Regions from separate parts of the Vallitalea pronyensis genome, predicted to be linked through region 2. Evidence: riboswitches for the same ligand, from Rfam matches in the RefSeq annotation. Region 2 holds a riboswitch; the other holds the start of a gene.
The links. Region 2 has a riboswitch for cyclic di-GMP ahead of HZI73_RS17305 (transglutaminase-like domain-containing protein). Riboswitches for the same ligand answer to the same signal wherever they lie in the genome.

Region 1 (12,091 bases), 1.6 Mb from region 2:
GGGGGAGCTGCTTTTGGCGTTTCATTAGCTTTTATCTTATCTACACTCTATATTGTAAGGTATTATATGAAGCATACAAAAAAAATTCATACAGAAGAATCAAAGGTAGCAAAGCGTTATAAAGAAGTTACTTTTGGACAAGTTGGGAAGCAGTTAGCTAAACTGGCCATTCCAATATCTCTGGCTACGGCTGCTTATTCTGTCATGAATTTCATCGATACAATAACCATATTTAAAAGGATGCAAGCCATCGGATTTAGTAAAGAACAAGTAAGCCATATGTATGGTTTTATGGGAAAAGCATTAACCATTATTAATGTGCCATTGACCATTAGTCTAGCCCTCATGATTAGTATTCTTCCTGCCATATCCACAGCCATGGTACAGAAGAATAAACAGGAAGTGCGCAATAAGATTTCATTAGGTATTCGACTAAGTTTATTATTAGGTCTACCAGCTGCTACGGGTATTATAATTTTAGCAAATCCCATTATGACAATGATCTTTAGGGTTAAGGCCAATGACTATTTACAATTATTTGGTATCTGTCTTGTACTCATGATTATTGGGCAGACTTTAGCTGGCATATTACAAGGCATGGGCAAATATTTGTATCCCGCTATGGCTCTTCTCGTTAGTGTTGGCATTAAATACGCCATTAACTATCATCTGATTGCAAGTGACTTTCAGTTAAGAGGTGCTATAATCGGTTCCATCTGTTACTATGTTGTGTTTGTAAGCCTCAATTATTGGAAATTAAAAAAAGAAACGGGTGTCATACTGGATAAGACGAGTGTGTTTGTGAAACCGATATTAGCATCGGTTATTATGGGAATTAGTGTGTTTTTTATCTATAAAGGGACCATAGGTATTCTTCATAGTAATCTCATCGCCACAGTGTTGACCATTATAAGTGGTATGATCATCTATTTTATCGTGTTATTTGCTACAAAAGCGTTACAGGAAGAGGACCTCAGCTTCCTGCCCAATCATACGAAGGTTATTGCAAAATTAAAGAAATTAGGGCTTATAAAAAAATAATAGGTATAATGTTTTCACATAGATGACACACATAAGGAAGGATAAAGTAATGGATAATAAGGATTTGATACTTATTGGCAGAAATGCCGTATTAGAAGCACTTAAGGCAGAGCGCAGCATTGACAAATTGTTTGTCATTGATGGTAAACATGATGGACCACTTAAAAAAATTGTAGCAGAGGCGAGAAAGCGAAGTATTTTCTTGCAGTTTGTGGGCAAAGATAAATTACATGACATAACAGGCACAACGAAACATCAAGGGGTTGTTGCTTATGCAGCAGCTTATGATTATGTGGACGTACAAGACATACTCAATGATGCCAAAGAGAAGGACGAATCACCTTTTCTACTTATTCTGGATAGTATAGAAGACCCCCATAATTTAGGAGCCATACTAAGGACTGCAAATATCGCAGGTGTACATGGGGTTATCATACCCAAACGAAGGGCTGTAGGTCTAACAGCAACTGTAGCTAAGACGTCGGCTGGCGCTATTGAACATACACCAGTGGCTCGGGTAACTAATGTTGCAAGAACCATTGATGAGTTAAAAAAACAAGGTATGTGGATAGCATGTGCGGACATGGATGGTGATATCATGTACGATATAGACTTAAAAGGGTCTTTAGGTATCGTTATAGGTAATGAAGGTGATGGGGTGTCCCACCATGTAAAAGAAAAATGCGATTTTATGGTAAAAGTGCCTATGAAGGGTAACATTACCTCTTTAAATGCGTCTGTTGCAGCAGGTATTTTGACTTATGAGGCGCTTAGACAAAGAGATTATAAATAGAGAAAAAGTAGAAAACCGCTATTCCTTAGTGATATAGCGGTTTTTTTATGGGTATATAAGGCTGTTTTCTTACAACTTTGTATAAATACACTTACACAAGGTTCTTAGTATTTTTATGAACAAATAAAATGAATTAAAGCAATTATATCATTTTTTGTCATAGTATGTAAAATTAAATTGAATAAATTGGATAAATATGGTATAATTCCATTATATTAAATATCATATTTTATAGTTAATAGCAAACCTATCGAAAGATAGGGACGCAAAGCTATGGGTCTAAGGGAAACATCCTATGATTGCCAGGTTGCCTATTATCCACCAGGCAGCTACTTTGTTGAAGGAGCTGTTTTGTTATGCAATTCTCGAGTAAGGAAAAAGATGTGCTAAACAAAAAAAGTCGTCGAAAGAGGGGATTTAATGGAAAAAACCATTAATGTAAATTTTGAAGAAATCATTGCAGAACGATATTTTGACGAAATAGATTTAGAGCTTGAGTATAAACGATTAGATTGTCATGATCATGCTCTAGTCGAAGAAGCATCCAGATGTCTTGCACAGACATTTGCCGGTGTCACAGTCAAAGGAGCCACTATATCAGAGCCAATGGTTAAAGCAGTAGGTCTGTCAGTAGCTGATTTCACAATATTTGTTCATGAGTACATCAAGAGTGTTGTTCACCATGGTCTATGCTACATAGCCATTAACAAAAGAAATAAGAAAATAATTGGGGTTTTTGCCAACGAGGATTACGACCCTGCAGAAGAAACGCCAGCTTTTACTGGTAATCTTGAGCCCATGAATATCATATGTAAATTGCTTGATGATCTTGATAAGCGATTTTTGGAAACGTTGTATAACAAGAAGAATATTCTAATCGAGAAGAGCCAATTTGTACACATGTTTATGATAGGTATCAAATTAGAAAAGTTTAGAAAAGATATCGCCATGGATTTAATTGATATATGTGAGAAGGATGCCATAGCTAGAAACTACAAAGGTATTTTTCTTGAAGCAACCAATTATAAGTCAGCGGTAATCTTTGATAAATATCTAAAATATTCCTTAGTCTATGATGAAAATAATATGCCCATCTTAACTAAATATTCCGAAACAGAGCATTTCAAAAGTATTCCAGAGGACGTTTCTTGCGACTGTAGAATCTTTTATAGAGCTTTAGACTCAGAATATAATATTTAATAAGACCAATATTTGAGGAGGAAGCGACACATGTATAAAATTGATATTAACACAAGTAAAAAGCTCTTAAGTATCGTGGCAGAAGGTATGTTTAATCTTGACGAGGCAAAAAAGTATAAAGATGATTTTGTTGCTAAATTAAACAGTATTAACCCTAGAGAGTATAGCTTTTTAGCAGATGGAAGAAAGCAAACCACTTCAACTCCAGAAGTAGGGCAAATACTAGCAGAAGTGCTTAATATATACAAAGAAGCTCCCTTTAAAAAACGTTATCTTGTTAAACTGGATTCTGTTATTGCCATGTCACAAGTAAAGCGTTTGTGTGGAGCTGATTTTGATCAAATATTCACCGTAGTTAATACACCTGAAGAAGTGATTAATAGTCTATAGTATTCATATAAAAATCCCTATAAAAGAGGCGGTTTCATGGTCATGCCAAGTACAATGTGGTATTTCATGATAACAGCCTCTTTTTGTATTGAATTTTTAAGTTATATAACGTTTACAAACAGTTAATAGTGTAGTATACTTAAAATGCTTTCAAAACAGATTGGAAGGCGATGAAATTTGGCAAGAGAATTCTTATTAGTAGATGGTTACAATGTGATTCATGCTTGGGACGAGCTAAGAAGAATTGTGAATGAGCAAAACCTTGAAATAGCCAGAAGCAGATTACTGGAGATTCTATCCAATTATCAAGGCTATAAGAAGATTGACGTTATCGTTGTATTTGATGCTCATCGTGTAAAAGGCACTCGAAAAGTGATAACATATCATAATATTAATGTGGTATTTACGAAAGAAGTAGAAACGGCGGACCACTATATTGAAAAAGTGGTTCACCAAATTGGTCGTGATTACCGTGTACGTGTAGCAACTTCCGACGGGCTTGAACAGATTATTATATTAGGAAAAGGTGCAAGCCGTATGTCCGCTAGAGAACTCTACACCGAAGTAAAACAAGTGGAAAAAAACATGCGCAAGAAGTTCATTGAGAAGAAACAATTAGATCATAGTAACCGATTAGAAGGGCATTTGGACTCAGGTGTGTTAGAGTGGATGGAAAAGATGCGTAGAAAATAATACGGAGGTTGATGCAGTTGGATCAAGCAACTTGGTACGATTCATACCTTACAAACTCAGACGAAGAATTGGTAGCGATTGTAAGAGATGGGGATAATGAAGCTCTTGATTATCTCATGAATAAATATAAGATACTGGTAGAAAAGAAAGCAAAATCTTATTTCTTAATCGGCGCAAGTCGAGACGATATTATTCAGGAAGGCATGATTGGACTGTTTAAAGCTATCCGAGATTTTAAGGAAGAAAAAACAGCTTCTTTTTATTCCTTCGCCGATTTATGTGTCACAAGACAAATCATATCAGCAGTAAAAGCGTCAACAAGACAAAAACACCTGCCTCTTAATTCATACATATCACTTAACAAACCATCCTATGAAGAGGAAAATGATAAAGCAACACTTATTGATAAAATGCCGTCCCAAAAAATCATTAACCCAGAAGATTTGTTAATTGGTCAGGAAAATCTAAGCATCATTGAACATGAACTCTCCGCAAGGTTAAGTAAACTTGAAAAAGAAGTTTTACGATGCTATATTGACGGTAAAAGCTATGTGGAAATAGCAGAATATTTGATACGCCCAGTTAAATCCATTGATAATGCCTTACAACGTATTAAGAAGAAGGTTGAGGCTATACTCATTGAAAAAAATGTATAACCAATCCTTTTATATGCTTAATAAGGACAGGTTTTTTGATAAGATGAGCCATCCTATACATTAACAATAAAATAAATGATTTAACTACTTGTCAAAATAAAAATTTGTGCTATAATAGTATAGGTGCTGAAAATGCTCCAATGGCTCAGGTGGTTAGAGCGCGGCCATGGTAAGGCCGAGACCGCCGGTTCAAATCCGGCTTGGAGCTTGCAGAAGTCTTTCAAATTGAAGGGCTTTTTTTTGATGTATATTATATTATTTAAATGATACATAATAAATAAATTACATTTTAATAATCGTCAGCGTTTTGCTGGCGCTTTTTTTAGTGGTCTTAATAATTGTGTATGAACCATTAATCAGTTAATACTTTCATGTAACCCTCATCCATAAATTGATTGATAGTTTTTTTATTGCTTAACAATTAGCTATCTGTTATTATTATGATAATGTTGCATAATTTGTAAAAATATAACAACAATGGTAACTAAACATGTTATGCAAGTTGTATGGACCTAATATATTAACATGAAGGAGACTAACTAAAATGAAAAGAACAATGCTTTCACTTGTAGGATTAACTACATGCACAATTATCTATTTTTTAACGATGCAAACATGTATGGCAACTGTACAAACACCGGAAATAACATATCCTTATGATGGTGACATGATTGAGTGGAGCGATATAAATATAGCGTGGACAAAGATTGTTGAAGCAGATTATTATCATGTTCTTATTGAAGATTTGACAAGTGGTAATTATATAGAAAATAGCACTAAAATAGATGGTGAATCATACTTATTAACAGCAGATAAAATAACACCAGGACATATGATAAGGGTAGCTGTAAATGCATGTGATAGTGATGGAAATGAATCAGGTATACAGGAAATAACGTTCAGTATTAACCAATTAATTACTCACTACAAATTATCAGGGTATGTTAGTGATAATGGGTATTTGTTAATGGCAGGTGTAAAGGTACTGCTAGATAATAATTTAGAGACGATTACAGATTCTAAAGGATATTATGAATTCAATGAGGTAGAAAAAGGTTTACACGAGTTAACGTTTATGTATCCTGAATATACAACAGTTCAGGAGACTGTGGATATTGTTAATAACACAAAGAGAGATATAACTATCATGAGGGCTCCAAAACCTGACCCAGTTATGAAGTTTTTTTCATTAGGTAAGACGACATTTGATGGAGATGTTACATCCTTCTTATCCGATCAAACAGATTTTAAGATAGGAGATACTTTATCTATAGAAGGATCAATAGCTTCAAATGATGGATCAATTGAGAAATTAACAATTTACATTAATGGTCCAGATAACAAAAACCTTCAACAAGAATATGAAACTCAACATACCTCTTATTTTACAAACTCATCATTTAAAATTGGTGAGACATGGATTAAAAACTCAGGAAAATACTGGATTCAAATATGGGCAAAAAATTACAACCGTGAAAGTATAATGGTTGGAGAGATTCAAATAAATGTTGAAGACAATCAATTATTGCCCCCAGAAATAATTTTATCTCAATCAGATTATATTGAAAGCAAAAATGAAATTCAAATAAAGTGGGTTGCTTCTAGAAATGGAACACCTGATTTCTATGAAGTTTTTATTTACGATAAGAATAGAGAAAAAGTTTTTTATGAAAAAGTATTAAATGAAAACGAAATGATGATAAAATCAAGTAACGTGGATATCTCACATCTTATAGATGGAGAAAAGTATTATATCGAATTATATGCTCATAAAGAAGCATGGGAAGCAGGAGTATCGACAACTAATTTTAAGAAAGGTAATATGAAAACGCCTTCATTGAATATAAAGGCAAATTTTGATACAAATAAAATACTAGATAAAGTGACCCATAAGTCCATTACTTTGAATTGGAGTAATGATGAATTAATTCCAATAAACGTTTATGTATATGCAAATGGGGTAAAAGAATTATTTCAAAAAGGTATTATAAATTCTAATTATACAATCTCTACACAGGATCTTTTATATGATAGTAACTATGAAATTGTAGTAGAAATGGATTTACCAAATGGTAAAACCTATAATGAATCAATTGTATTTAACACAGCTAGCAAACCGTCAGATTGGGCAATACCATACATCATAAATTCTCAAGACAATGGATTGCTTACAGATAATGTAAAAAATGATTATACAAGCAATATAACAAGGGAAGAATTTTGTGAAGTTGCAGTACAACTATACAAAGCAATTTCAAAAGATAATAATCCAATACCTGCTCCTGTACAGACATTTAGCGATACAGATAATGAAATGGTTAGAATAGCGTATGGTCTGAAGATTGTTAATGGCAATGGTAAAGGTCAGTTTGAGCCAAATGCTTTTATTACAAGACAAGAGCTAGCAGCTATGATGTTTAGAACGATTGCTGTATCTAATCCAGATATAGATCTAAGTGGGAGTGATAATATTGTTAATGGTTTTTCAGATAAAAGTAATATTGCAAAAGAATGGGCCCTTAAACCAATACAATTCCTAACAAAATATGGCATAATGAATGGTATGGGAGATGGAAACTTTGCTCCAATATCAAATGCTACCAAGGAACAAGCAATAAAAATGGTGAATGTAGCTTATAAAACAAATTATGATTTATTAGACAGTAAAAAGGAATAGTATTCAAGATATGCGTTTGGAGGGAGGTATAGAAGAATGGTAACATTCAATAGAGAGTTAGAATTCCAATACGCAGATATGAATTGTAAAGATTATTTAGAGAGTATGGATAAGCATATTAACAAGGATAGGTTATATAAGAAGATTAAGGACAACGAAGTTATCGTTGTGAAGGATAAGGATAATGTAATTGGTTGGCTTAGATTCAATTATTTTTGGGATAACATACCCATGATGAATATGCTGTTTCTAGAACAACCCTATAGAGGTAAGAAGATTGGTAAAGCTTTAGTTAAGTTTTGGGAAGAAGAAATGAGAAAGCAAAGCTATGAGCAAGTGATGACATCGACACAGGCAGATGAGCATGCTCAACATTTCTATAGGAAATTGGCATATAATGATAGTGGATGTTTAGTTCTTGAAACTCAAGCACTAGAGATTATCTTAATCAAACAATTATAAATGAAATATATAGATAAAACCCTTTTTACAAGGGGTTTTATCTATATGAAAGACTCTATTTACATATTGTACTGTTTATTATATAATGTGTATTAATCATTCTTAATCTATTAGTCAAGGGGTCTAGTGGAGGTAATCTACACATAGAATGATTGTATTGTAACTAGTCTACAGTAAGACTATTTAAACGATGAGGGAGTGGACATATGAAAAAGTTAAGTGTAATATTGGGTCTAGTTGTTGTGCTCATATTATCTGTATGGTTTATGAATACATATAAAGGTTCAGATGATGTGAATGATACCAATCGCCAGACAAATGATGAAACAGATAATCATAATGATGATGAAACAGATGAAAAGGCTTTGACGCAAACGGACATTGTGAAGCTCATTGAACAAAAAAAGTACCAATTTAGAAAACTTAAAATACCTTATGATGCGTATCGTGAAGCACACATGAAATATTTCATGGATACAGATATGGATGATAAGTTTTTGTATACGGGTATTATGGGTATGTTAGATGAAACCGTTACAATGAAAGACTTTATTGGGAAGGATATGGAAGAAACCAAAGAATATTTGGAAAGCTTAGGTCTTTCATTAGAATCCTATGAAAAGGTATTAGAAGATGAAGATGACTTAATGCATCAGGTAAAAATAAGTGATGTTTATAAGGATTACAGCAAAGATGAATGGACTACCGTATTTGTTCAAAAGAAAGTTCAAAGTAAAACGCATATGGTTTATGGCACGGCCAAATATATATTTGAAAAAGTAGACGATACTTATAAAATAAAGATTCATAGTGAAACATGGAATCCAACATTCATTAAAGAGTATTTGTATGAGATACCGAAAAAGAAATACGATTCCATGATGGAAAGACGACCTTTTAACGATAAAGAATACATTGAAGTGATGGACATGAAGGAATTAGTTGGTAAGGTTAGTCAAGAAGAAAACTGGGATGCTCTTTTTGGAGAGTAAAAGCATAACTAATCATAAAAACCAATAGAAGAAAAGGAGGGCTTATATTGATTAAAGCGAAACCACTAAAGAGAGGGTCAAAAATAGCTATCATATCGCCAAGTAATGGTTTGCCAGCCATACTGCCAGATATCTATGAATTGGGACTTCAGAATTTAGAAGAATTGTTTGGTTTTCAAGTGGTAGAATATCCTACAGCAAGGATGCCATCAGAAGAACTTTATCATTCACCTAAGCAACGAGCGGAAGATATCAATAAAGCCTTTGGTGATGACACCATTGATGGCATCATCTGCTCCATAGGTGGTTACGAGTCTGTGAGAATACTTAAATACTTGGATCTGGATGTCATATTAAAACATCCCAAGATGATCATGGGATTCTCAGATGCCACGACCTTTTTAACGTACCTTAATCAAGAGGGCTTAGTCACTTTCTATGGGCCTGCAGTTATGGCTGGATTGGCTCAGTTAAAACATATTGATGATGCTTATAAACGGCATATTGAAGATATGCTTATCCATAGGCAAGTACCATATACCTATACACCTTACACAGCGTGGAGCCATGGTTATAAAGACTGGTCCGTTATGGAAACGTTGGGCCAGTGCACCACGTTCTATAAGAACGAACACCCTATGGCATTTCTTCAACAAGGTAAGCCAGGAGATGTAAAAGGGTATCTATGGGGTGGCTGCATAGAAGTATTAGAATTCTTAAAAGGTACCAGCTATTGGCCTGAGACCAGCTTTTTTCAGGATAAAATCCTCTTCTTTGAAACATCAGAAGAAAAACCATCACCTACAAATGTAGGTTATATGTTACGTAATTATGGTATTATGGGCGTGTTACATCAAATCAAGGGCATCCTATTTGGCAGGCCCAAGGATTATTCTGATGAAGAAAATAAAGCATTACATGGTATAATAAAAAATATATTGGAGATAGAATTTGGTGTAACGGATATACCTGTTATGGTAGACGTGGATATTGGGCATACAGATCCCAAATGGATTATACCCCTTGGATGCCAAATACGTATCAATGCCATAGAAAAAAGTATTACATTAGAGGAACATCCTTTTGGATGATTCTCTTTTTTTTGATAATACGCTCTATGATTTTCTGGGATACCACGGAAATAACAAGAAATTAGGATAAAGTTTGATAAATTTCGATAAACATATAATCCTATTTTTCAGTTCTGTCGATAACTATATATGGATAGTAAAAATTAAAATGGCGTTATGTTTATAAATGTCCTTTTGGTTATAAATAAACCTTTGAAAAAAGGTTAGATTATGTTATGATGAATTGAAAGAAATATGTTAAATAAACATAAATTAAAAAGCATTATATCAAAAAAGCTTATAAAACCTCAAGAAAAAGGTGTATTTAGATGAGTAATATATTTTCTGGACTTGATAAATTAGGTTTTGATGTAAAAAATATAGATATATACGAAAAAAAGAAAAAGGTAGAGAAGAAAAGAGGAAATTTTGTTATAAAAGAAACACCCAAATTAAAAGTCGCCGACATTCTGTATGACCGAAAAGTAATGTGTCCCGTATGTGGTGAGTACTTTGTCACACGGTCGGTGCGAGCCGGTAAATCCAAACTACTATCTGTGGATACTGACCTAAGACCTAAGTATGATATTATTACACCCTATGCTTATGATGTTATTCTATGCAATGGCTGCGGATATACCGCTTTAAATCGTTTTTTTAAAAAAATCACACCTAGGCAGTCAGAATGGATAAAAACACATATATCGAATCATTATCGGGGTAAGATGTATCCTGATGAATATACCTTTGAGATGGCTATAGAACGGTACAAATTAGCATTATTGAATGCTGTCATTAAAAAATCAAAAACCAGTGAAAAAGCTTATATCTGTCTAAAGATATCATGGCTCTATCGGTCGTACATAGAAGATTTAGTGAAAATGTCAAGTAGCGATAATTACAAACTTATAGAAACATGTCATAAAAATGAGTATGCGTTTATTGAGAAAGCTTATGAAGGTTTTATAGGGACTTATGAAAATGAATCCTTTCCAGCTTGTGGTATGGAAGAAATAACCATCATGTATCTCATAGGCGATTTAGCGCGAAGGCTTGGGTATCTCACAGAAGCATCCAAATGGATTTCACGGGTTATTATCACGAATGATGCCAATAATCGCCTAAAAGAAAAGGCAAGACAAGTAAAAGAACTCATTAAGAAAGCACAAAAAGAAGCCCATAACGATAAGCAGAAAGAAGCTTAAAAAGGGCGCAAAATAACGTCAATATCGTAGGCAACTATAAAAGCTTAACCTCTTATAGTTGCCAAAAACTTCTAGCCAACAAAATTGCTTTTTATAAGACAGCCCCTATTGTTAATCCTCATCCGTTATAAGACTATTCGATTTCACCATGGACCTTACAAGGGCATCTCGTGAGTTTTTCCAAGGTTCATCTGCAAAACGATAATCGGATTTTTTTATAAACCAATCAAGGTCATCTTGAACACGCTGAAGGTTGTCCAGTTGTATAGGCACTATCGTATCTAAGAAGCTTTTTAGTGCGTGATCATTCAGATGTTTTGGACCTTCTTGGTAAATATCTGCAAAATGTTCAAGGCAAAAGCCCTTACATGTTTTAACCAAATCCACAAATGTTTTATCTTTTTTCCAAAGATAGAAAAAGGTATCTACATAGCGGTTAAATGTATCTTGAACCTTATCACAAATATAACACTTAGAGGATTGTTCCTTTAGATAAGTGGTTAATTTTTGCTCAGATGCTTCTTTTTTTAGGAAGCTTTTTTTCGGTTTTTTTACGGGGTCAGTAAGAAGTTTTTCAAGTGAATGCTTGGTAACGTCCATATGGCTATGTAGCATCAAAGCTAAACCTAATCGGTTCTTTTGACTGTATAATTTGGTGAGATGTTCTTTACAGAAACCCAATTCATTGGTCTTCTCACGAACATCCGTTTCCATGTAGGAAGGTCCTAGAACAAAGTTAATTGCTTGGGTTTCTAATGTATGGTACATATAGCAGAATGGACATTCATTTGATTCTTTAAATGCATCCATAACAGGGATTGTGTAGATTGTTTCTTTCATGGTTTCACCTACCTCTATCATGTGATTAATTAAGTTGTTGGTTCATGCCTTAGTTAGTACCCTATGGAATAT
Region 2 (12,091 bases):
GTAACCGTTTATGTGAGATATCAAGAAACACCAACAATTAATGCAGGACCGATTACGGAAGTAGTGTTCACAAAGAACACACCTTCTGCTCCATATGTAACAGGTAATGATAGTTCAAATATTTTGATAGGCGCAGATGATACAATGGAGTATTCAACAGATGGTGGCAGCAACTGGATCGTATACAATACAAATCCTGTTCCTAAGTTCTCTGGCAATGTAACAGTCAAAGTAAGGTATAAAAGCACGATCATAACAAATGCGAGTCCATCAACTGTTGTAGTCTTTACCGCTAATGCTTCCCAAGGTGGAGATGGAGGCGGTGGCAATCCATCAAATGGAGGCGGTGGTAATCCTTCAAACGATGGAGGAGGAACCCCTTCTAACGGTAATGGCAGTCCATCAGATGGCGAAGAAAATGATGACATTGGATTAGAAGAAGAAATGATAATTGAGGAGGATATTACACCACTTGGTGCAGTTGAATTCTTTGATCCTTATGTTAAAGGATTTCCAGATGGTTCTTTTAAACCTAAAAAAGCTGTTACCAGAGCTGAAGTAGCCGCTATGTTTGCAAGGATATTAAAATTAGATACGGATCATGCGGGCAATAACCAGTATACAGATGTAACCATTAACCATTGGAGCTATCAATATATTCAAGCAGTAACTAACATTGGCTTATTTAGGGGATATAGTGATGGAACCTTTAGACCTAATGCACCAATTAAGCGTTCAGAAATTGCAGTTGTATTCTCCGCATATTGGGAATATGTTGGTGCTGTTGTGGATGATCGTGATTCAACATTTATTGATGTTAAAGGGCATTGGGCAGAAAAGTATATTAACAAGCTGTATAATGCTGGGGTTGTTAAAGGCTTTGGTGATAACACCTTTAGACCGAACATGGATACGGCTAGAGAACAAATTGTCATTATGATGAATAAAATTATTGCCAGACCTATGTTAGATTTGGAAGAACCTTCCTTTGAGGATGTTTCAAAAGAACATTGGGCAAATGGAGATATTGAAGCAGCAGCGGCAAAATCAAAAAAGAAAGAAAATATTGAAGAAAACAATTAAGTTTACTCTTAAAATAAGGTGTCTAGTATAATAAACTAGACCCTTATTTTACATGTAGCAGGGAGGCATATAGGTTTAGTAAAATCTCAGATTACTATTGGATGAGATTGTGAGATTATAAGCCTGAGATATATTTACCATGTTGGTAATTTGTGGTATAATGTACATGAGAGGGTAGTCAAAGCGTCGGCAGTATTGACCGGTATTATTCTGTAAATCGTAAAGCATACGAAAGTATGTGACACAAAGCTATAGGGTCTAACGCTTTTTATAAGCTATGACAGCCAGCTACCAGAGGAAGACTTTGATTACCTAGTAATCGAATCTTTTCTCGAAGCGGCAAATTCAGCGAAAGCTGAAGACGCAAAACTACAGGGCCTAAGTCAGAGATGATATGGCAGCCAGTTACCGAAAGAAGAGTTTTATTACTTTTCTTTCCCACGAATATGGCAAACCTATCGTGAGGTAGGGACGCAAAACTATAGGGTCTTCAAATGAAGATAGCCAGGTGCCGAAGGGAGAGTTTCAACTGAAGAAAATAGTATTAACTTTTATAGTTGCATTGATGTGTGTAGTATTTACTGGAATATCTGTATATGCTGCAACTGAAATTATAAAGGTCAATACTGATAACGGCACAGTAAGTATCCAATATGATGCTACTAATTATTCAGATTTGAAAGTTGTCGTGAAAAAAGGTTCTCAGAAATATATCTATAACCTTTATTCATCTAATGAGGAGCTGCCATTACAAATGGGCAATGGTGAGTATACGATAGGATTATATCAAAGAACAGATGGTAATAAGTACAAACTATTAACATCTGACAAGGTACATATGAATTCAAGTAATCATGCAGTATTCTTAGCAAATGTTCAGAATGTAGAATGGACAAGCAACTCAAGTGCAGCTATTCTGGCTCAAGAACTGACTAAAAATGCCAAGACTGACAGAGAGAAACTCGAAGTAATCTATGAATACGTTATTCATAACGTTCACTATGACCATGAAAAAGCTATTAACATAAGTAGCAGATATTTACCATCACCCAATGAAACGTTGATTGAAGGTAAAGGAATATGTTACGATTATGCTTCTTTAATGGCTGCTATGCTAAGAAGTATTGATATTCCTACAAAGCTTGTTCATGGCGATAGTAACTTTACTTCTGTCTATCATGCTTGGAATGAAGTTCTTATAGATGGTGAATGGATAGTTGTAGACACGACCACTGATTCGGCATATATAACCGAAGGTATTCAAATTTCTTATGAAAAGAATCCTTCAGATTATAGTGTTCTTAAGGTTTTTTAATCATGAATAATATTTGCACCCTCTCATAAGTTTTAATTTAAAAGTCTATACCCATCTTTTTTCTATGTCTTAATATGTAATGGTCTATAACCAATCATAGTATATCAGCCTATCATTTTCTTTTAATATCTCTTTCTTTAATACCTTTTTTTATGTATAATTATTTTTAATTTAATGTAATGATAGTGGGCAGATTACTTTTTCAATATTCTTGGATATCAGTCTTGACCCATTGAGTCATTTATATTACTATTAATAGAATAGCGCCACTGAAACTTGAGAAAGCTCTGTATATACCCTATTGTTTAAGGAAAATAGAGTTTTGATTCACACAGAAAGGATTACTTATGAAGAAAAGCATGAACATTGATGCCACGAAAGGCAATATTAAAAAAAATCTATGGGTCTTAGCATGGCCTTTAATGATAGCCAACTTAATACAAGTTGTTTATAACATGGCAGATACATATTGGGTAGGAAAATTGGAAAACAGCACGGATGCCATAGCAGCAGTAACAGTTACTTTTTCCGTTGTGTTTGTATTAGTATCCTTAGCTGCTGGATTGGGCATTGGGTCAGCTACATTAGCAGCCCAATACTATGGAGCAAAAGAGTACAAAAAAGTGGATGAAGTCACGTATACTTCCTTAATTGTTATTGGTGTTGTTGCACTCTTATTTGTTGGGGCGGGTATAATATTTTATGAAGAATTATTCAATCTGTTGAAAACACCACCAGAAATTATTCCTATTGCTAAAGATTACTTTATCATCATCATGGTTGGTATGCTATTTATGTTTATCTTTTTTATTATGAGTGGCATATTGCGAGGTGTTGGTGACACAAGAACACCCATGATTGCAGGCATTGTATCAGGTATTATGAACATGGTACTTGATCCCTTTTTAATCTTTGGCTGGTGGATATTCCCTGAGCTTGGTATATCTGGTGCTGCCTATGCTACTGTTTTCTCCAGGTTTTTTGCTTCCATTTATATTTTTTATGTCGTACTTCGTGGTAAAACATTCTTAAGAATGAATTTGCGGAATTTTAAAGTAGATTTTGGTATTACTAAACAACTGTTTAAAATAGGTGTACCTTCTAGTATTTCACAGGCTGTCATAAGCTTAGGTGGTACCGTTATTATGGGGCGTGTGAATATGTTTGGTGCTGTTGCTGGTGCTGTACATGGTATTGGTGCAAGGCTTGAATCCTTACTATTCATGCCTGCAATGGGACTTTCACAAGCAGCTAGTTCTATCGTAGGGCAGAACCTGGGAGCGGGTCAAAAGGATCGCGCTTATGAAAGTGGCAAGTATGCCATGAAAGCTGTTTTTATCATTCTGTTAGTATTGGGAATCATCTTTTCCATATTCCCATCGGTATTTTTCTCCATATTCTCAGATGATGAAGCTGTTATTGAACTGGGACGTTATTATGTGTATGGGGTTACGTTATTCTTTGCATTTGTTGGCTGTAGAATTGTTATGTCCAATGTATTCCAAGGAGCAGGAGCAGCCTCTGTATCCATGTGGTTAAGTTTAATATGCCTCTGGGTGTTCAGAATCCCTATGGCTTATGGTCTGTCCTATACAGGTTTAGGCATAAAAGGTGTTTGGTTAGGCATGGGATTATCCTTTGTAGTGAGTTTCTTCTTTATGTATTATTTCTATAAAAAGGGTAAGTGGATGGAAATGGCCGTTGTCCATAAAAAAGAAGAACAGCCTGAGTCCATTGAAAAATAGAGCTTGGCTGTTTAGAAACTAAATATCATATCCGAGAATGGACATATCATTGTCCTTCATAATTTGTTGACTCAGTGATAGAATGTCTTCAATTTTATCACTGGGGACATTAAAAATCTGGTTGATTGTTCTAATCAGTAAATGAACAGTATCTGGCAGAGCAATATTCTTCTTGCATAAATAATTCCATATAAGGCTTTGGTACATACCCCTAATAAGGATAGCTCGGTGATAGTACTCTATAGTAGAAAAAGTTGGGTTATATGCGCTAAACCAGTCTTTTGTCATTGTACTTGCAACTTGGACAATGTGTTCTGAAATAATACAAGAATTATATGCAGCAAGGAATAATTCCCCCAAGGTTTCATGTTGGTCAATGAGATTGAAGATAATGGATGCACTTAATGAAAATCCTAAAAGGGGCTCATTATATCTATTCGATAGTACACTTGACTGAAGCATAATGACATTAAAATGTTCATCAACAATATTTAGCAGAATTTCTTCTTTATTTTTATAAAAGTGATATAAGCTCCCAGTGGTCACATCTGCCAATGTAATAATTTGGCGTATGGTTGTTTTTTCATACCCCTGAGTAATGAAGAGTTCTCTTGCTGTTTCCAATATCAAGTTTTTCGTATTTTTAGTATTCGTTTGTTTTTTCATAATTTCATTTTAAGTGGAAAAAGATGATATGTCAAGAAAGGTTAGAACACGTTCTAATCTTTCTTGACATATTGTGTATATGGTGATAACATTTCATTAGAACGTGTTCTAGCGATGAACAAGGACGGAGGCGACATAATGAACAAACCGTTAAGTATAGGAATTGATGTAGGCTCTACGACAGTAAAACTCATTGTCTTAGACGATCAAAAGCAAATAATACACAAAGAATATAATCGACATTTTTCAGATATTAAGAATACCCTTTCAACCATGTTTGGTAATGCTAAAGACCTCTTAATTAAAAAGGCAGGCACTGTGTTTGTAACGGGTTCAGCAGGCATGAATATATCGAAGAAACTGGAAGCCACTTTTATTCAAGAAGTGGTAGCCTGCACCAGTTCTATTGAAGAAATGGTACCAGAAGTTGATGTAGCCATAGAGCTTGGTGGAGAAGATGCAAAGATTACATATTTTGGAGATGTGATTGAACAGCGAATGAATGGTACCTGTGCTGGTGGTACAGGAGCGTTTATTGATCAAATGGCTTCATTATTGCAGACGGATGCAGATGGGTTGAATGAACTCGCCAAAAACTATAAAACTATCTATCCCATAGCGTCTAGATGTGGTGTGTTTGCAAAATCAGATATCCAGCCGCTGCTGAATGAAGGTGCATCAAAAGAGGATATTGCTGTATCTGTCTTGCAAGCAGTGGTCAATCAGACAATAGGAGGCCTTGCACAAGGTAGACCCATTAAGGGTAAAGTTGCCTTTTTAGGAGGTCCTCTATACTTCATGTCGGAGCTTAGGAAAAGATTTATTGAAACCCTAAAGCTTCCAGACCATCAAGTGGTATTTCCAGATAACTCCCAGTTTTTTGTAGCCATGGGATCGGCCTTATTATCTAGAAAAGAAACCATAAAATCTTATAGTGATTTGTATGGCAACATTGCCAACATCTATGATATTGGCAATAACAAGGCAGATGAATTAGACCCATTATTTCAATCGGAACAGGATTATGTCGTATTTAAAGCCCGACACGAAAAAAATAAAGTCGGTAGAGCAAACATAGCATCCTACAGAGGTAAGGCATTTTTAGGTATTGATGCAGGATCAACCACCACCAAAGTGGTTTTAATTGACGACCAGAAACGTGTGCTCTTTACCCACTATGGAAGTAATCAAGGAAAACCTCTTCAATCGACAATAGAAGCTTTAAAAATTATGCATCAGCAAATGAATTCTGAGACTTATATTGCAGGGTCTACCGTTACGGGTTATGGAGAACATCTGGTAAAAGAAGCGTTACAAATTGATTATGGGGAAATTGAAACCGTAGCGCATTATCATGCGGCAGAACATTTTTTACCTGGTGTAGACTTTGTTCTTGACATTGGCGGCCAAGATATGAAGAGTTTGAAGATAAAAGACGGTATCATTGAATCCATCATGCTTAATGAGGCTTGTTCTTCTGGTTGTGGGTCATTTATTGAAACCTTTGCTCAGTCATTAAACATGGACATTGAGGCATTTGCAAAGATAGGTATCATGGCTAAACATCCTGTTGACCTTGGCACCCGTTGTACGGTTTTTATGAACTCAAAAGTCAAGCAGGCACAAAAAGAAGGAGCCACAGTTGGTGACATATCAGCAGGTATATCCTTATCCGTCATTAAAAATGCTTTATATAAAGTAATCAGAATGAAATCACCTGAAGAATTAGGGAAGAAAATGGTGGTTCAAGGAGGCACATTCTATAATGAAGCTGTGCTGAGAGGTCTTGAACGGATTATAGGAAGAGAGGTTGTACGTCCAGATATTGCAGGTCTTATGGGGGCATTTGGAGCTGCTATCCTTGCATATCATAAAGACAAAGGTGAGCAATCCAGTATGATTAATTTGGATACACTGTCTGGGTTTACGGTTAAAAATAAACTGCAAAGATGTAAGCTATGTGGTAATAACTGCTTAATGACCATATCTACTTTTTCTAATGGAAGAAGCTTTTATTCTGGAAACAGATGTGAAAGAGGGGCAGGAGCAGAGAAAAAAGTCAATAAAGCACCTAACATGTATCGTTACAAATACAAAAGATTATTTGGTTATCAACCCTTAAAACAATCAGAGGCCAAAAGAGGTGTCATCGGTATACCACGTGTTCTCAATATGTATGAAGATTATCCTTTCTGGTTTACATTTTTTACAGAGCTTGGCTATAGGGTACAAATCTCCGCTAATTCTTCTAAGTCCATTTTTGAGAAAGGTCTGGAGTCCATTCCTTCAGAATCGGTATGTTACCCCGCCAAATTGGTCCATGGTCATTTGGAAGACTTGCTGGAAAAAGGTATCAAAAAAATATTCTATCCATCCATACCTTATAATATTGAAGAAGATAAAGGGGCTAACAATCATTATAACTGTCCAATCGTCATCTCTTATCCTGAAACAACATGGGCAAACATTGAAGGTTTAAAGGCAGATGACGTATCGTTTTACCACCCATTCTTACCCATAGATAATAAAAAGCGCATGTTCAAAAGATTAGTTGAAGAGCTCACTGTGGAGAATATTTCAAAATCGGACATAAAAACAGCGATGCAGAGGGCATATGCTGAATTGGAACATTATAAAAGGGATATAAAACACAAAACCCTAGAAGTACTGGATTACATGGAAAAAAACAATAAAAAAGGTATTGTCCTTGCAGGAAGACCCTATCACCTGGATAAAGAAATTAACCATGGCATGGATGAGATGATTAACAGTTATGGTTTTGCTGTTCTTTGTGAAGATGGTTTTAGTGATTTGGAGGAGTTGGAAAGACCCATACGTGTTGTGGACCAATGGGTTTACCATTCAAGACTCTATAAAGCAGCATCTTATGTGGCTAAACGACAAAATTTAGAACTCATTCAACTGAATTCATTTGGTTGTGGTCTTGATGCCGTCACAACTGACCAAGTACAAGAAATACTTAGTCAATATAATAAATTACATACCGTGATAAAAATAGATGAGATTAACAGCCTAGGAGCAGCACGTATAAGAGTGAGGTCATTGATAGCCGCTATAGAAGAAAGAGATTTAGCCCATATCCTTCCTGAAAAGAAACACAATGGATTTGAAAGGGTTTCATTCACCAAAGACATGAAGAAGCATCATACCATCTTAGTACCCCAACTGTCACCTATCCACTTTCAGTTTTTAGAAGTGGCCCTGAGAGGTGCTGGATACCATGTAGAATTATTACCCTCTGTTGATGTGCATGCCATCGATGAAGGCCTAAAAGTGGTGCATAATGATGCTTGTTATCCAACCCTTATTACCATTGGGCAAGTTATTGAAGCATTAAAGTCTGGCAAATATGACCTTAATCATGTGTCCGTGATCATGTCCCAGACAGGTGGGGGCTGTCGAGCAACTAATTACATCGCCATGTTAAGAAAAGCATTAAAAGACATTAACATGCCCCAAGTGCCTGTTATCTCTTTTAATTTGCTTGGAATGGAAAAGAATCCAGGTTTTAAATTGGGCGTTAAAGTGCTTAGACAGATGGCTGACGGTATATTAATGGGGGATCTGCTCATGCGTGTATTGTATCGCATAAGACCTTATGAACGATTCAAAAATTCAGCCAATGCACTCTATGAAAAATGGGTGAAACGACTAAAGGCATCCATTGCCAATAACGAGCATAAGTTAAATCAGTACATCTATGAGATAGTCAGGGATTTTGATCATCTAGAAATACATGAAAACATGGTGAAACCTAGAGTGGGTATCGTGGGAGAAATACTTGTGAAATTCCACCCTACAGCTAATAATGAGATTGTGACCTTCTTAGAATCGGAAGGTGCTGAAGCCGTAATGCCTGATTTCTATGATTTTCTGTTATACACACAACGTAATAGTATCTTCCGATATGAAAAACTGTCAGGTTCATTTAAAAACATGGTAGCTGGTAAAACAGCCATCAGTGCGTTGGAATATTACAGAAGACATTTAGTAAAAGCACTTAAAGAAAGCAATCGTTTTCAACCACCTGTTGCCATCCATGAGCTTGCGGAAAAAGCCAGTAAACATTTGTCTATTGGTAATCAAACAGGGGAAGGCTGGTTTTTGACAGCAGAAATGGTGGAGTTAATGGAGTCCGGTGTGGATAACGTGTTATGTTTGCAGCCCTTTGGATGTCTTCCCAATCATATTACAGGAAAAGGCATGATAAAAGAGCTGAGAAGAGGCTATCCAACATCCAATATTGTGCCCATAGACTATGACCCAGGAGCATCAGAAGTTAATCAGCTAAACAGAATAAAGCTCATGTTATCAACGGCTTTTAAGAAGATAGAGAAATCAATGACATAACAATTAATTATTAACTACGCTCATGTTTGAGAATATTATCATTAGCATACTTATATACTATGAATATATTTTATTTCCAATATGGAGGTCTATCATGGAAGATAGGGTTAAAAGTATCTGGAATGCATTCAGTCGTGAACTCTACAAATATGTGCGGAGTAAGGTAAATAGTGACTATGATGCAGAGGACATTCTTCAAGATATCTTTATTAAAATACACAAGAATATCGATAAAGTAAATGAACAATCTAAGCTAAAAGCTTGGTTATATAAAATAGCAAGAAACACAATCATTGATTACTATAGAAAGAATAAGGGAAGAACTGTTGATATTGGGTCTATTGATAAAGTGCTAGAGGAAGATGATGACGCTCACAATATGAACAAAGAAATAAGCAGGTGTCTAAAAAAAATGATAGAAGAACTTCCCGAAAAATATCAACAGGTTATTGAACTTTATGATATACAAGGCATGAAGCATAAAGAGATTTCAGAAAAACTGGGTCTATCCCTATCAGGCTCAAAAATGCGAGTGCATCGGGGAAAAGAATTATTAAAACAGATTTTGCTTGCATGTTGTGATTTTGAATTAGACAAATATGGTAATATCCTTGATTACACACAGAAGAGTTTGGTGTGTAAAAGATGTGATAATCAGTGTGAATAAGATTAAGATAGCACGATACAACAAGGGCTATCCTATATGCATATGGTGGTTAACGCTTTGGAAAACTTATTTCTTTTCCATGAAACACCTCTGTGTATGGGATAGCCCTAAATTTTTGTAAGGACATATAGATTAAAAAAATACGAAATTTGTGACCTTTTTCCGATAACATCGTCTTAATGAGTGAGGACTGAATAGAGAGGAGGTTACAGCATGTCACAACCAAACAGTCAAGACATGACACGAAAGATAAAAGCAATGCTAAATATATTCCATAAGGTTGGTGTAGCAAGGAAGGGAAGTTTTAAAGATGCTCCAGATGCATACCATCCAAAAAACATGTTAGAAGGGTTTGAATCAATCCTTGTTTATGCTGAAGGTAAAAAAGATGGTGATCTAGATGAGATGGGAGGTTTTAGCGATTATATTGGCACAATCGCAGCTCAAAGCGACGTCATCCATTATCTCAATCAATGGGGATATAAGGCTGTTATTGTTGAAGGTACTAGCAAAGATATATCCCTTGTGAGAATGGGTATTGAAGCAGGTATTGGCGAATTAAGTCCCGTTAATTCATTAGTGGTTAAGGGTTTTGGTTTAACCACAAGCTTAGGCGCAATCATAACAGATGCACCATTAATACCGGATAAAAAAGTCACTGGTGTATGTATTAAATGCATGAAATGTCTAAAAGTATGCCCTATTAGAGATGTGTCATATGCTAAAGGAGATCTTAGTAAGTGTGCATGTGGTAAATGTAGAAACATCTGTCCAGTGTAAAAAAATTAAGAAAGGTTGGGATAATATGGGTCAAAAATTAATTGAAATATTTAATTTAGAACAAGCAGGTGATCAATCATCTAAGGGCAGTTGTTGCCAATCTAATTGTGGATGTGGTTCAACTCAGTCATTAACCATAGATGAATTAGTAACAAGATTTACTGAAAAATATAATAGAGATACTGAGATAAAGGTATACGATATAACAAACAATAATAAAAAGGAATTTATTGACAAACTGAATACAGTGTTTACTAATAATAAAGAAAAACTTCAAATAAGCGAACCTAATCTAGATTTTATCCTATCAAAAGTATGTCCACTCATTACAGTGGATGGAAGAATTATCGGTGTGAAAACGTATCCTGATGAGGAAGAACTCTATGATGCAGTTATGACAGGTAAGAAAATACCGACGAAGCCAAATTGTTGTTAAAACAGTCATGTGTATATTAAACTTAATGTTTTAAAATACGTGCAGATATATTGCATCTTAAACAAATATCTGATAACATGACTATACTTGCATCATAAACATGATGTACAATTAATCATCAAGGGGGTATACCATGTATAGTAAATTAGCAGAATCATATAAAAACACCACATATAAGCTCGATGGACATGGAGCACGTGATATGAAGGTATTGAAAAATGCTTTTGATAGCGTGGATTCAAATACCAGAGCGGATGCTTATGGAAAAGGTGCAGTCATCAATGACTTTGAAGCTAAGATGGCCCATATGTTAGGTAAAGAAAAAGCAGTATTTTTTCCTAGTGGTACCATGGCCCAGCAGATAGCGCTTCGCATGTGGTGCGATGAGGAAGAGATCCATCAAGTAGCTTATCATCCACTGTGTCACCTTGAGTTATATGAAGAAGATGGATTAAAGGTATTACATCCTATCGAATCGGTGTTGTTAGGTGAGAAAGACCGTGTGTTGACGTTAAAGGACTTAATGGCGCTAGATACTGATATTTCTACATTGGTCATTGAATTGCCACAGAGAGGTATTGGAGGACAATGCCCAACATGGGATGAATTAAATGCCATATTGGATTATTGTAAAAAGAAAGTCATAAAAACTCATCTGGATGGTGCCAGACTATGGGAAGTATCACCCTATTATGATAAAAGTCTTAGTGACATATGTGCAGGATTTGACAGTGTGTATGTCTCGTTTTACAAAGGGTTAGGGGGTATAGCAGGGGCTATCTTAGCAGGACCTGATGCATTTATGGAGAAGTCTAAGGTATGGAAAAGAAGATATGGCGGCGATCTCATTAGTCTTTACCCTTATATTGTGAGTGCTGCGTATTATCTCGACCAAAGATTAGATAAAATGCCGCTATATTATGAACAAGCAAAAGTGCTAGCAGGTTATTACAATCGCATGAAAAGCGTCTATACGGTGCCAGAAATTCCCGTCTCCAATATGTTTCATGTCTATTTCCATAAAGATG

Region 1: it holds a riboswitch for cyclic di-GMP, as region 2 does, so the genes downstream of both, HZI73_RS10540 (hypothetical protein) here and HZI73_RS17305 (transglutaminase-like domain-containing protein) in region 2, are expected to answer to the same signal.

Annotation. Positions count from the first base shown of each region.
Region 1 is NZ_CP058649.1:2,539,366-2,551,456, forward strand. Features, by position in the region: gene HZI73_RS10530 (putative polysaccharide biosynthesis protein) at 1-1,041, shown strand, start outside; gene rlmB (23S rRNA (guanosine(2251)-2'-O)-methyltransferase RlmB) at 1,091-1,834, shown strand; cyclic di-GMP riboswitch class I at 2,065-2,149, shown strand; gene HZI73_RS10540 (hypothetical protein) at 2,255-3,034, shown strand; gene HZI73_RS10545 (hypothetical protein) at 3,065-3,424, shown strand; gene HZI73_RS10550 (NYN domain-containing protein) at 3,602-4,117, shown strand; gene sigH (RNA polymerase sporulation sigma factor SigH) at 4,129-4,773, shown strand; tRNA gene HZI73_RS10560 (tRNA-Thr) at 4,908-4,981, shown strand; gene HZI73_RS10565 (S-layer homology domain-containing protein) at 5,318-7,450, shown strand; gene HZI73_RS10570 (GNAT family N-acetyltransferase) at 7,487-7,912, shown strand; gene HZI73_RS10575 (hypothetical protein) at 8,119-8,904, shown strand; gene HZI73_RS10580 (S66 family peptidase) at 8,952-9,995, shown strand; gene HZI73_RS10585 (DUF2225 domain-containing protein) at 10,304-11,179, shown strand; gene HZI73_RS10590 (DUF6062 family protein) at 11,291-12,019, opposite strand.
Region 2 is NZ_CP058649.1:4,107,699-4,119,789, reverse strand. Features, by position in the region: gene HZI73_RS17310 (DUF4073 domain-containing protein) at 1-1,083, shown strand, start outside; cyclic di-GMP riboswitch class I at 1,292-1,379, shown strand; cyclic di-GMP riboswitch class I at 1,412-1,496, shown strand; cyclic di-GMP riboswitch class I at 1,522-1,599, shown strand; gene HZI73_RS17305 (transglutaminase-like domain-containing protein) at 1,649-2,398, shown strand; gene HZI73_RS17300 (MATE family efflux transporter) at 2,746-4,143, shown strand; gene HZI73_RS17295 (TetR/AcrR family transcriptional regulator) at 4,162-4,809, opposite strand; gene HZI73_RS17290 (2-hydroxyacyl-CoA dehydratase) at 4,948-9,180, shown strand; gene sigZ (RNA polymerase sigma factor SigZ) at 9,275-9,847, shown strand; gene HZI73_RS17280 (hypothetical protein) at 10,061-10,627, shown strand; gene HZI73_RS17275 (hypothetical protein) at 10,653-11,063, shown strand; gene HZI73_RS17270 (threonine aldolase family protein) at 11,197-12,091, shown strand, end outside.